Regions from separate parts of the Metabacillus litoralis genome, predicted to be linked through region 1. Evidence: riboswitches for the same ligand, from Rfam matches in the RefSeq annotation. Region 1 holds a riboswitch; each other region holds the start of a gene.

The links. Region 1 has a riboswitch for S-adenosylmethionine ahead of D9842_RS19980 (transporter substrate-binding domain-containing protein). Riboswitches for the same ligand answer to the same signal wherever they lie in the genome.
Region 2: linked by a shared signal. The riboswitch ahead of D9842_RS15835 (methionine ABC transporter ATP-binding protein) and the one ahead of D9842_RS19980 (transporter substrate-binding domain-containing protein) in region 1 are both predicted to bind S-adenosylmethionine.
Region 3: linked by a shared signal. The riboswitch ahead of metK (methionine adenosyltransferase) and the one ahead of D9842_RS19980 (transporter substrate-binding domain-containing protein) in region 1 are both predicted to bind S-adenosylmethionine.

The regions. Positions count from the first base shown of each region.
Region 1 is NZ_CP033043.1:4,104,260-4,108,874, forward strand. Features, by position in the region: gene mmuM (homocysteine S-methyltransferase) at 1-371, opposite strand, end outside; gene D9842_RS19970 (amino acid ABC transporter ATP-binding protein) at 420-1,157, opposite strand; gene D9842_RS19975 (amino acid ABC transporter permease) at 1,154-1,876, opposite strand; gene D9842_RS19980 (transporter substrate-binding domain-containing protein) at 1,898-2,716, opposite strand; SAM riboswitch class I at 2,932-3,034, opposite strand; gene solA (N-methyl-L-tryptophan oxidase) at 3,222-4,364, shown strand; gene D9842_RS19990 (LysM peptidoglycan-binding domain-containing protein) at 4,503-4,615, shown strand, end outside.
Region 2 is NZ_CP033043.1:3,168,123-3,172,737, forward strand. Features, by position in the region: gene D9842_RS15825 (MetQ/NlpA family ABC transporter substrate-binding protein) at 1-813, opposite strand, end outside; gene D9842_RS15830 (methionine ABC transporter permease) at 826-1,494, opposite strand; gene D9842_RS15835 (methionine ABC transporter ATP-binding protein) at 1,487-2,512, opposite strand; SAM riboswitch class I at 2,617-2,723, opposite strand; gene D9842_RS15840 (O-acetylhomoserine aminocarboxypropyltransferase/cysteine synthase family protein) at 2,919-4,232, opposite strand; gene D9842_RS15845 (SCP2 sterol-binding domain-containing protein) at 4,358-4,615, opposite strand, start outside.
Region 3 is NZ_CP033043.1:2,913,481-2,918,095, reverse strand. Features, by position in the region: gene pckA (phosphoenolpyruvate carboxykinase (ATP)) at 1-1,160, opposite strand, end outside; SAM riboswitch class I at 1,490-1,761, shown strand; gene metK (methionine adenosyltransferase) at 1,986-3,182, shown strand; gene D9842_RS14490 (sensor histidine kinase) at 3,208-4,615, opposite strand, start outside.

The DNA.
Region 1 (4,615 bases):
GGCCCAACAGAAGCAGCCACTAGCGGCTTTGGTCGATTTGAGGGCTGATGAACCTCTGCCCAAAACTCATCACGGGCCTCTGCTGCAAGGTGGACAGACTTTTTAATTAACTCAATTGCCTCTTCGTCGGATAAACCTCTTTCTTTATATCCTTCAACAGTGGCTTGGTAACTTGCTGTTATGGCACAATCTGCACCAGCTTTAAAATAATCTGTATGAACCTGCTTAATTAATTCTGGATTTTCTAATAGTATTTTGGCTGACCATAATCGATCATTTAAGTTGCATCCATAATTCTCAAGCTCAGTTGCCATAGCTCCATCAAGTATCATCATCGGGAAATCCCTTAAAATTTGTTCAATCGGGTTCATTTCATCCTTTTCCTTCCTACCGTAAAGCTACAAGAAGGAATCAAACCATTACTTCTTTAATACTTTACTTAAAAATTTCCTCGTTCTTTCAACGCTAGGATTGCTAAAAATTTGTTCTGCCGTTCCTTCTTCAAGAATTATTCCATCTTCCATAAAAACAACTCGGTCAGAGATCTCACGTGCAAAATTAAGCTCATGAGTCACAATCAGCATTGTATTTCCTTCATTTGCAACAGCTTTTATCACGGATAAAACTTCATCAACTAATTCTGGGTCGAGAGAGGAGGTTGGTTCATCAAACAATAACACTTCTGGATTTAATGCTAGCGCTCTAGCAATTCCAACCCTTTGCTGTTGTCCTCCTGAAAGCTGTGCTGGATAATGATTTAATCGATCTTTCAAGCCAACCTTTTCAAGAAGATCTTTTCCTACCTTACTAGCCTCAACTGAATTCATGCGCTTCACACTGGTCAAGCCAATCATGACATTTTGTAGCACAGTTAAATTTTTAAATAAATTATACTGTTGAAAGACCATTCCTGTTGAAGTTCTTAGTGACAAAATATCTGCCTTACCTGCTGATTGAACATCTACTCTTTTATCATTAATCTCAACAACACCACTTGTAGGAGTTTCAAGGAAATTTATACAGCGTAATAATGTTGATTTCCCTGAACCACTTGGACCTAAAATAGAAACAACTTCTCCTTTGTTAATAGAAAGATCAATCCCTTTTAACACATGCTGCTGATCAAAGTATTTATGGATATTTTCTAATTTAATCATGAGGCAATCCCTCTTTCATATCTCCGGACACGTTTCTCTACTAAAACAAGTAATCTCTCAACAACGATACATAAAATCCAGTAAATAATCGAAACAGCTATATACACTTCAAAAAAGGCCAGTCCGCGTGAGCCCATAATTTTGGCTTGTCCCATAATATCAATAACGCCAATAATAAAAACAAGGGAAGTATCCTTAATCGTACTGATGAACATATTTCCCAGGTTAGGTATTGCGACTGTTAAGGCCTGCGGGAAGATGATTTTAAGCATCATTTGGGTTGAACTCATCCCTATTGCTTTAGCCGCCTCAAACTGACCTCGATCAACAGATTCAATGGCTGATCTGATCGTTTCAGACAAATACGCACCCAAATTAATTGAAAAGGCTAATAATGCATAAATCTCTGGAGCAATAATGTTCACATCAAAATTTTGAAGCAAACCGTATTCCGTTTGAATTAAATAAATTACTTTTGGTATGCCATAAAAAACAAGATAAATCTGCACCAACAATGGTGTACCTCTAATAAAAGAAACGTAAAAAGAAGAAATTGTCTTTAATACTGGAACTTGATAGATTTTTATAAGTGCTGTGGCAAGTCCAATAAATAAACTTATAATTAATGAGCCTACCGCAATGCCAATTGTAATTGGTAACCTTGCAACAACAGCAGGAAAGCTTTCTATTAAAAAACCAATATCTAATAAATTTTCCATTTTGAATTCCCTTCTTCAACCTTATTCAGGGATATATTCTCCACCAGTCCACTTTTTCGAAAGTTCAGCTAACGTTCCATCTTCTTTCAGTTGCTTAATAACAGGATCGACCAGTGCTTTTAATTCCTCACCCTGCTTCTCATCTTTAAATACAATTCCCATATCATCTTGAACGATAGGCTGTCCAACAATCTCTACATCAAGATCATATTTTTCCAAAACCGTATTAATCATGATTGGATCATTAACATAGGCATCAATGCGTCCATTTTGTACATCTTGTAAAATCTCTGAAGGAGTACCACTTTCGCTATATTTTAGAATAATGTCATTTTCAGCTTTCTTATTATGTTCTTCTAGCAAAAGCGTATAAGAATCGCCAGCCAACGCTCCGACCTTTTTACCCTCTAAATCTTCTATTGACTTAATATCTGTTCGACCAGATTTCACAACAATGACGGTTTCTGCAGCAAAATAAGATTCATCTGTAAATAAGTATTTCTCTTCACGTTCAGGTGTTTTTGCTATTTGATCTGCAACTGCTTGAATTTTATTTGATTCTAATGCAAGAAACATACTATCCCAAGGTGTAGCAACAAATTCAAACGTATAACCATCTAGCTTTTTATCAATTTCCTTCACTACGTCAATATCATATCCAGTAAGTTCATTGTTCTCATCAGCAAAAGCAAAAGGTGGATAATCATTTTGTGTTCCAACTAAAATGACTTTATCACCTGTTTCTTCTTTTGCAGTTTCTTTTGATGAACAACCACTTACTATTCCAGCTAAGCCTAATAGTGCAATCATTGGTACAAGTAATCGAGATTTTCTTTTCATTTCATTGACTCCTTTTTTCATTATGATGTAAATATTAATTCTCACTAAATTCATAGGAATAATAGTGCTATTATAACGAATAGAATTGGTATTGCAATGATTATTTTAAATTTTATGTAAATTTCGAATTATTATATATGGCAATTTAGTCTTTCTCGGTTCTTTTATCAAACAAAAAAGCCTCCTTCAATCAGAAAGAGGCTTTTTCTATCTAAACCTTATCTCTCAGAATGAAACACTCTGCAGGAATTAGCACCTTTCATAAATGATGGTTGCTGGACGTCGTCGGGCCTGTCCCTCAGTCTCTCGTGATAAGATATTCAGTTTTTAGTATAGTATGATATTATTTAATATTAAGACTATTGTCAAACAATTTTTTACTAATATCCCATTTTTAGCAGAATTCCTATAAATTTAACCATTTAAAAGTCCAGGAATCTATTAAATTTTATTATTTTAAACATTGTAACATTACAACTGATGAAAGAGATAGGAGGCACATAGCTTGGAAAAGAAACACATTTTTGACGTAGCAATCATCGGTGCAGGAACGATGGGAATGGCAGCTGGTGCCTTTTTAGCACAACAGCAAGTAAAGACTGTGTTAATTGATGCCTTTGATCCGCCACATAATCGTGGAAGCCACCATGGAGATACTCGAATGATTCGGCATGCCTATGGTGAAGGCAGACAGTATGTAAGCTTAGTTAAACGTGCTCAACAATTATGGGAGGATTTAGAAGCACAAACTGGCTATAAGATCTTTGAGAAAACAGGTGTTATAGGACTCGGACCAAAAGACTCTGCATTTCTACAGGAAACAATTGCTGCTGCAAATAAATATGAATTGCCATTAGAGGTACTTACTAGCAATGAGGTGAAGAGAAGGTGGCCGGGATTTTCTGTTCCAGAACATTTTATTGGATGCTTTGAAGCAGAATCAGGGTTCATTTATAGTGAAAATGCTATTCAAGCCTACAAAGAAATCGCTATTCATCATGGAGCACAGCTTGAGACAAATACTCCTGTTCAGCAAATTGAAACAGATCATAAATCTTTCGTTAAAATCATAACTGAAAATAAGGTGTTTTGGGCTAAAAAGGTCATTGTTACTGCTGGTGCATGGGCATCTAAGCTGTTGCCTGATTTAGCACTTCCTATTCAGCCAACTCGTAAGGCCTTTGGCTGGTTTAACACACCTGCTGACCTTTATGATATCAGTAACTTCCCGTCTTTTTATATAGAGGATAAGGAAAATATGTGTTACGGATTTCCAAACATAGCTGGAACAGGTCTTAAAATTGGCAAATCAGATGGTGGACAAGCAATTGATCCAAACAAGCATACTCAGAATTTTGGACATTATCATACAGATGAAGAAGAGCTCCGGTTTTTCCTTAAAAACTACATGCCTGAAGCAAATGGAGCCTTGAATCAAGGTAAAACGTGTTTATATACACTTTCAAGCGACAATGATTTTATCATCGATCACCATCCTGAGCATGATCACATCATTTTTGCTTGTGGCTTTTCTGGACATGGTTTTAAATTTGCAAGTGTACTGGGAGAAGTATTAAGCGAGTTAGCTGTAATTGGACAAAGCACATTTGATCTTTCAATTTTTTCACTTAAGAGGTTTGGTAAGTAATAATTTTTCAGAATATACGAAGGCCTGTAATGTAACAGGAAGAACTTTTATTTTACTAGTTTTCTTTACTGATCATCCTTCATCAATTCAACGAATATCATAAATATGAATAGCAAAACATTCATAGGAGTGATCGTTATGCCTATCGTTGATGGTACTTCTCTTGTTTATACGGTTAAACAAGGAGACACCGTGTATTCCATAGCCTCGAGAATTGGAGGAACTGTTCCTCTCCTAGTAGAAGCAAATGC
Region 2 (4,615 bases), 940 kb from region 1:
ATTAATAAAATCCTTAATTTCTTGAGATTTTAATACTTCTACAAGAGTCTTAATCTCTTCCTTGTCTTTATCCTCACTACGAACAACAATGATGTTTGCATAAGGGTTATTTTCACCAGCTTCTAGAGCTACAGCATCTTCTGCTGGATTTAATCCTGCTGCAAGTGCGTAGTTACCATTGATAATAACTGCATCACCTTCGTTATTTTCATAAGCACTTGCCAACATTTCTGGTGCAACACTATCATCAATTTCTAGGTTTTTAGCATTTTCAACGATATCATCTTTTGTTGCATTAATTTTATCAACACCTGGATTTAATTTAATTAGACCTTTTTCTTCAAGTAGTGCTAACACGCGTCCCATTTCTGCAACGTTGTTACTCATGATAATTTTTGCACCTTCAGGTAACTCTTCAAGTGTTTTGTATTCTTTTGAGTAAATACCAAAAGGCTCAATATGAATTGCTCCAACATTTGCAAGATCAAAATCATTTTCTTTAATTGCATTGTCTAAATATGGAACATGCTGGAAATAGTTTGCATCCAGGTCACCTTCAGCAAGCGCTGGGTTAATTAATGGATAATCTGAAAACTCTTCGATGTCTAATTCAATACCTTTGTCTGCTAACAGTGGTTTTGCTTCTTCTAAAATTTCTGCATGAGGAACAGTTGTCGCTCCAACTTTTAGTACTTTCGTTTCTTGCTCAGTCCCTGTGTTTTCTTCTTGAGTTGTTTCATTTTCGCCTCCGCCACATGCAACAAGTAGAATAGCGAAAATTGTTAATACTAGTGATAAAAGATATTTTTTCATCATTTTTTCCTCCTAACGTTTATCGATAGCTTTAACTAATATATCTCCAATAAATTGGATAATAAACACAATAATTAAGATAAAAATGGTTGCTACAATGGTTACTTCAAAATTATTACGCTGGAATCCTTCTCGATAAGCAAGGTCACCAAGACCTCCAGCACCTACTACTCCGGCCATAGCTGTATAACCAACCAATGCGATTGCAGTAACTGTAATCCCTGAAACCAAAGCTGGTAAAGATTCCGGTAATAGTACTCTCAACATAATTGTCGACGTTTTTGCTCCCATCGATTTAGCTGCTTCAATAACACCTTTGTCAACTTCCCTTAAAGCAAGCTCAACCATCCTTGCGTAAAATGGAGCGGATCCAATAATTAGTGCGGGTAAAGCAGCATTTTCTCCCAGAATTGACCCAACTACAACTTTAGTGAAGGGTAAGAGTAAAATAACAAGGATAATAAACGGAATTGACCGAAATATATTTACGATTCCAGATAAAATTGTATTAAGTATACTGTTACCCCAGATATTGCCTTTTGAAGTTAAGAATAAAAGTAAACCAAGTATAATTCCTAAGAAAAAAGTGACGACAACCGAAACTCCTGTCATGTAAGTTGTTTCATAAGTTGCCTCCCATACTTTTTCCCATTTTACATTTGGAAGAAACTGATTAAGCATTCGCCAGCACCTCCACTTCTACTTGTTGTTCTCCAATATAAGCAACTGCACGGTTAATTTCATCAAGATCTCCATCTATATGCAAAAATAATGAACCATAAGAGCCATTTTGCGTTTGTGAAATTTTACCTTGTACAATATTCACTTCAATATTAAATTTCCTAATAATATTGCTAATCAATGGTCTTTCTGTACCTTCACCAACAAATGTTAGCTGAAGTACTTTTCCAGAACGATAATTTTCTAGTAGTAGGTCAATTGCTTCCTTCGTATCATCCGGCTCTGAGATTTGTTTAACGAACGTTTTTGTTATAGGTTTCTGAGGGTTTCTGAAAACATCCAATACATTTCCTTGTTCAACCACTTCACCATTTTCCATAACAGCTACTCGATGACAAATTTTACGAATGACATGCATTTCATGTGTAATTAATACGATTGTTAAGCCTAGTCGTTTATTAATATCAACAAGCAGGTCTAGAATTGAATCTGTTGTTTGGGGATCAAGTGCTGATGTAGCTTCATCACATAATAAAACCTTGGGATTATTCGCTAACGCTCTGGCAATCCCAACACGTTGTTTTTGACCACCACTAAGTTGAGAAGGGTATGCATTCTCTCTTCCTTCCAGTCCAACCAGCTTAATAAGCTCATCAACACGTTTAAGTCGTTTCGCTTTACTTACTCCTGCAATTTCTAAAGGAAATGCAATATTCTCTCTCACTGTTCTTGACCACAATAAGTTAAAGTGTTGAAAGATCATGCTTATTTCTAAGCGTGCTTTACGCAACTTTGTACCAGAAATTGAGCCAATCTGACTACCTGCCACAACGACTTCCCCACTAGTTGGTTTTTCTAGTCCATTTAACAAACGGATCAATGAACTTTTTCCGGCTCCACTATATCCTATAACTCCGAATATTTCACCTTTTTTAATTTCAAGGTTTACATTGTTAACAGCTTGAACAGAGCCGCTCTTTGTTTTATAAACTTTATTAACATTTGATAATGTTATCATTTTGTCACCTTCTTCCTTTATTCCTTTACTATTTTCTACCGTTCATTTTTTTACATATAAAAAACCTTCCTGCAAAATGAGCAGAAAGGCGCTTGAATACCTTTCTCTCATCTCTCAAAGCATCTGCTTTGTGTGAATTGGCACCATTTCAGAATGAACTGATGGTTGCCGGGCTTCATCGGGCACTTCCCTCCACCTCTCTTGATAAGAGTTAAATATTTGATTGTCTTTTTAAGTACGATTGTGATTGTATCATGTGTTGAAAATCAATGTCAATTATTTATTTTCTTAAAATAGCTTACTTTTTTCACTGTGATTTTACATTTCAAATATGAAAAGGGTTGCATTTATCTGCAACCCTTTTCAATATTATACAATAAATAATATTATTAGAATATTTCATTAATTAAGAATTTACTTTCTCCATTCCTTTTACACCTGTTGCTTCAAAAATAGCTTGATCTAAATCTTCTATTAAATCCTCTATATGTTCAATTCCTACTGATAAGCGGATCAAATCTTCTGTTACACCAGATTTCTTTAAATCTTCAACGCCTAGTTGTTGATGAGTTGTACTCGCAGGATGAATGATTAAGCTTTTCGCATCTCCAACATTTGCTACATGTGACCAAAGTTCAACGTTGTTAATAAGAGCTGCACCAGCCTCTCTTCCGCCCTTGATACCGAATACTACTACAGAACCAGCACCCTTAGGTAAGTATTTAGCAGCTAAGTCCTTCGCAGGGTGTTGGCTATTTTCAGGGTATAGAACCCACTCAACAGCTGGGTGACTTTCTAAATATTGCACCATTTTCCTTGCATTTGATACATGTTCCTTCATACGGACATGAAGGGTTTCTAGACCAAGATTAAATTGAAAGGCATTGTATGGGCTAATAGCTGGGCCTAAATCTCTTAATAACTGAACTCTCGCTTTAATAATATACGCTTGTTCTCCTAATGCTTCAGCATAAACTAAATCATGATAGCTAGGATCAGGAGTTGTAAACCCAGGGAATTTTGGACTATTCCAGTCAAATTTACCTCCATCTACAATGACTCCACCAAGAGTTGTACCATTCCCAAGCAACCATTTTGTTGCAGAATGAACAACAATGTCGGCACCATGATCGATAGGTCTGCATAGATACGGTGTGGCAAATGTGTTATCCACAATCAATGGAATTCCAGCTTCATGAGCAATTTCAGCAACTGCCTCGATATCAAGAACATCTAAGCTTGGATTTCCAATTGTCTCTGCAAAAATAGCTTTTGTTTTCGGAGTAATAGCAGATCGGAAATTTTCCGGATTCTTTGGATCAACAAAAACCGTATTGATTCCGTACTTTGGTAATGTGTTAGCAAATAAGTTATATGTACCTCCATATAATGTAGAGGCTGATACGATTTCATCACCAGAACCAGCTAGGTTTAAAACTGACAATGTAATCGCTGCCATTCCACTTGCTACAGCTAAACTTCCGATTCCACCTTCCAGTTCAGCAATTCTTTCTTCAAAGACAGATGAAGTTGGATTATGAATTCTTGTATAAATATATCCAGGCTCCTTTAATCCAAATAAATTTGCCGCATGCTCGGTATTTTCAAATAAATAAGCATTTGATTGATAAATTGGAACAGCTCTTGCACCTGTCATTGAATCTTTCTTTAACCCTCCATGAATGGTTACAGTTTCTGGGCGATAAAGTTTCTCTTTCATCTTCTTCCTCCTATTATACATTCTTAATGTCTACTAATAGGTGTGATAACAAGATGTAGTATTCTTTCCTAGACTACTTTAATGGTAATAGAAGTTGTGTTTGAAGTATATAAGAATTTTTAAGTTTAGATTAATTTAATTAAAGCCTCTAGCCTAAGAAAATCTCGATATGAGCCTTTTATTGATAATTTCCCAAACGATATAAGTTGCTTTAAACTTATCGGATGAAGAAAAACCTCTTCTAAGTCTGATTCTTCTCCTTCTATAACAAAATCAACATGAACTGGTTGAATCGATAATAGTTTTGATTCACTTGATGAAAGTTCTAAAAAATGACTCCCTTTATCTGTTGAACGAAATTCTACAATTAATTTTCGTTTTAA
Region 3 (4,615 bases), 1.2 Mb from region 1:
TCAGGAGCTGTTACGCCACGCTCTGTTCCTGCTAATTTGCTTGTGTATCCACTCAGGAAGTGATACATTGCTTGTTCTTTTGTTAACTTACTAATTGGCGGTAATACTCCAAAAGCATCTGCAGTTAAAAAGACAATCGTTTGTGGATGACCAGCAATACTTGGGATAATTGCTTTGTCAATAGCAGTTAGTGAGTAGGCAGCTCGAGTATTTTCTGTGAAAAAGGAACTGCTGTAATCAGCTTCTCTTGTGTCATCATCAACAACGACATTTTCAAGAACTGATCCATAACGGATAGCATTAAAAATTTGTGGTTCTTTTTCTTTCGTTAAGTTGATACACTTTGCATAGCAACCACCTTCAATATTAAAAATGCCAGAAGTAGACCATCCATGTTCATCATCACCAATTAAACGACGGTTAGGGTCAGCAGATAACGTTGTTTTCCCTGTGCCAGAAAGTCCAAAAAACAGAGCAACATCACCTTCAAAGCCAACATTTGCTGAGCAATGCATAGGGAGGATGTTATTTTCAGGTAATAATAAATTCATAACTGAGAATACAGATTTCTTCATTTCGCCAGCATATTCAGTGCCACCGATTAAAATCGTTCTTTTCTCAAAGGAAATGATAATGAATGTTTCTGATTTTGTACCATCAACTTCTGGATCAGCTTTAAAATGAGGAGCTGATAAAATAGTAAAAGGTAGTTCCTTTGACTCGTTTTCTTGTTCTTGGTCTTTAATAAACAGTTGACTTGCAAAAAGATTATGCCAGGCAAACTCATTTATAATTTTTAGTGGTAACTGAAAGCGAGGGTCAGCACCTGCAAATCCATCAAATATAAAGATTTCATCTCGTTTCTTAAGGTGTGAAATCATTTTACTGTATAAGCGATCAAATGCCTCTTCTGAAATAGGCTGATTCACTGGACCCCAATTTATTTTACTTTTTACTGAACTTTCGTCTACAATAAACTTATCCTCTGGTGATCTCCCGGTATAAGCTCCGGTTGTTGCTCGAATTGCACCTGTTGATGTTAATAATCCTTCTTTACGTTCAAGTACTTTCTCAACAAGCTGTGCAACTGATAAATTATGTTTTGCATTCTCCCCATTAACAAGCTGATTAAGCTCATTTGTTATATCTGTAATATTCATCCCCATTACCTTCCTTCTAGAAAAGAATAATTTCCCTTATGTTGATAATTAGTATAACACATTAATTTTAATAAAACATACTATTTAGTGATTTGCTATCATTAAATTTTTGAATTGAAAAAATATTTTGCTATTAGAAAAACTTAAGCTTTGTACAACACATCACACTAGCACAATGTAGAAAAACAATTGATATTTATATTTCTATAGGATATGGGACACAATAGTGATAGACATCTATCAAATATTTTAATAAATCAATGGTAATAGTTGTCGATTTTTGTTGACACCAATAGGTTAGTGCGCTATGATATGTCCTTGAACGGATTCTCTTATCCCGAGCTGGTGGAGGGACAGGCCCTATGAAACCCAGCAACCTGCTATCAAAGGAAAGCGGCGACTGCGCACTAATTATATAGTTTTATTGAACAGTTTTCTTAGGTCTAGAATGATGCGAGAGCATCATTCAAGCAAGCGACAGCTTGCTTAGGCAACAAAGACCAATCTGTGGAACTATGTTAAACCGACGCAATCTAGAACGACATTTTCCGACGCAAAGGTGCTAACCTGAAGCAAGGCGAAAGCCCTTGATCGATAAGAGCGAAAGGCGATGAACGATGATAAACCTTTCCTCACATGGGAAAGGTTTTTTTTGATAACAGAAAAAAGTATTCTTCATTAGAGTTTTACCAGGACAAGCATGTGGTAAAGGTACATAATACTTCTGTTCACAAAATATGCCAACGTGATTTTCTAAAGGTCATACTTTGGGAAGAGTTCCGGATCAAATGAATGAACATGAATATGAGGAGGAAGCTTTTAATTATGTCTAAAAAACGTCTTTTTACTTCAGAATCTGTAACAGAAGGCCATCCAGATAAGATCTGTGACCAAATTTCAGATTCAATTCTTGATGCAATTATTGCAAAAGATCCAAATGCACGTGTAGCGTGTGAAACTTCTGTTACTACTGGTTTAGTGTTAGTTGCAGGAGAAATTACAACTAGTACGTATGTAGATATCCCAAAAATTGTCCGTGAAACAATCAAAGACATTGGTTACACTCGTGCTAAGTATGGTTTTGATGCGGAAACTTGTGCTGTATTAACATCAATCGATGAGCAATCAGCAGATATCGCTATGGGTGTAGACCAAGCTCTAGAAGCTCGTGAAGGTCAAATGTCAGATGAGGAAATTGAAGCAATTGGTGCAGGGGACCAAGGTTTAATGTTCGGGTTTGCATGTAATGAAACAAAAGAATTAATGCCACTTCCAATTTCGTTAGCACATAAATTATCACGTCGCTTAACAGAGGTTCGTAAAGATGAAATTCTTCCATACTTACGTCCTGATGGAAAAACACAGGTAACTGTTGAATATGATGAAAATAATAAACCAGTTCGTATTGATACAATTGTTATTTCAACTCAACATCATCCTGAAGTTACACTTGAGCAAATCCAGCGTAACCTAAAAGAGTATGTTATTAATCCTGTTGTTCCTGCAGAATTAATTGATGAAGAAACAAAATACTTTATTAATCCAACAGGTCGCTTCGTTATTGGTGGACCACAAGGAGATGCTGGATTAACTGGACGTAAAATCATTGTTGATACTTACGGTGGATATGCACGTCATGGCGGTGGAGCATTCTCTGGTAAAGATGCAACAAAGGTTGACCGTTCTGCAGCATATGCAGCTCGCTATGTAGCGAAAAACATCGTTGCAGCTGGTTTAGCTGATAAATGTGAAGTTCAATTAGCATATGCAATTGGCGTAGCACAGCCAGTATCTATTTCAATTGATACGTTCGGAACAGGAAAAGTTTCTGAAGAAGTATTAGTAGAAGTTGTTCGCAGTAATTTCGATTTACGTCCTGCTGGAATTATTAAAATGCTTGACTTAAGACGTCCTATTTACAAACAAACTGCAGCTTACGGACATTTTGGCCGTAATGATCTTGATCTTCCTTGGGAAAGAACAGATAAAGCAGATGCTTTAAATAAAGCTGCATTACAATAAGGTATAAAAGGTCTGATGTGAATGTTCACATCAGACCTTTTTTGTTGGAGCCAAGTTCGTTTGGGAATACAAGCGTAAACGTAGTACCTTTGCCGAGCTTACTATTGAATTCCATTCTACCCCCGTGCAAAAGAACTAATTGTTTTACAATAGCTAGTCCTAACCCAGTACCGCCTTCTTTACGGTTCCTTGCTTTATCTGCACGATAAAAACGTTCACCAATATGCATAATATCTTCTTCTGACATCCCGATTCCATTATCAGCAATAGAAAAGAAGATGCTTTCTTGATTTTGTGAGAGAGAGATCGAGATCGTTCCAGGTTTATCTGAGTATCTTATTGCGTTTTCAAGAAGGTTATATATAATTTGTTGTAGGCGGTCATGACTACCTATAATAATGATTTCATCGTCTAAGTGTTGCTGAAGGATTAATTGTTTTTCTTGGAGACGATGATAAAATCGATCCACAGTGTCATTTACTAATTGAGAGAAGGCAATAGGCTCTTTTATTAAAGGGTAATTTTCTCCTTCAAGCTGAGCTAAATCTAATAAATCATTAACAAGTCTTTGCATTCTCTCAGATTCTCGCTGAATAAGGGAAAGGTATTTTTCAGCTTCATCCTCAGTTTCATATAGTTTTTCTTGAAGCACCTCACTATATCCCTTTACATAACTTAATGGAGTTCTTAGTTCATGGGCGACGTTGGCTAAGAAGTCTTTTTTCTTTTGATCTGACTCATCCAATGCCTCTGACATCTGATTAAAGGTTTTGGATAATCCACCAATTTCATCAGACGTTCTTACGGGAATTCGATTTTTGAAGTTTCCTTTAGCAAGTTCTTTAGCATATTTTCTCATCTCATGGATAGGTTGCAAAATCGTATTGCTCATTGAATTCACGATTTTAAAGATAACTAAAAAGAAAATAATGCCAACAGCAATTAACAAAGGTGTTGTTCTATTAAAAACCTCTTCAATAGGGGCAAGCGGTAAATAAAGATAAATAATACCGACTAACTTATTATCATCAAGTAAGGGCACGACAACACCCATGATTTGTCGGTCAAATCTTTCTTCATAGCCTATCTTGATTAAATGCTCTCCACGTAATAAGTTTCTTCGCTCTTCTTCGCTAATTAAACCCTCATGATTAATTTCAAATGGTAAACATGCACTCAATTCTCTCGGGTTATTAACCAATAAAATCTCTGATTCACTAATTGTGTTATACCAACTAAGATGGGTCTTAAACTCATCTGAAATTTCGCCTGATGTATAACTACTTGCTAGCTTTAATCCTTCATTTAAAAGAGACTGCTCCACTTCATTTACATAAAGATTTCGATATAAATAATGAATAAATAAAAATGAAAACAAGATTGAAACACAGAGGATAACAGCAAATAATAGGCGGATTTTTGTTTTTAACGAA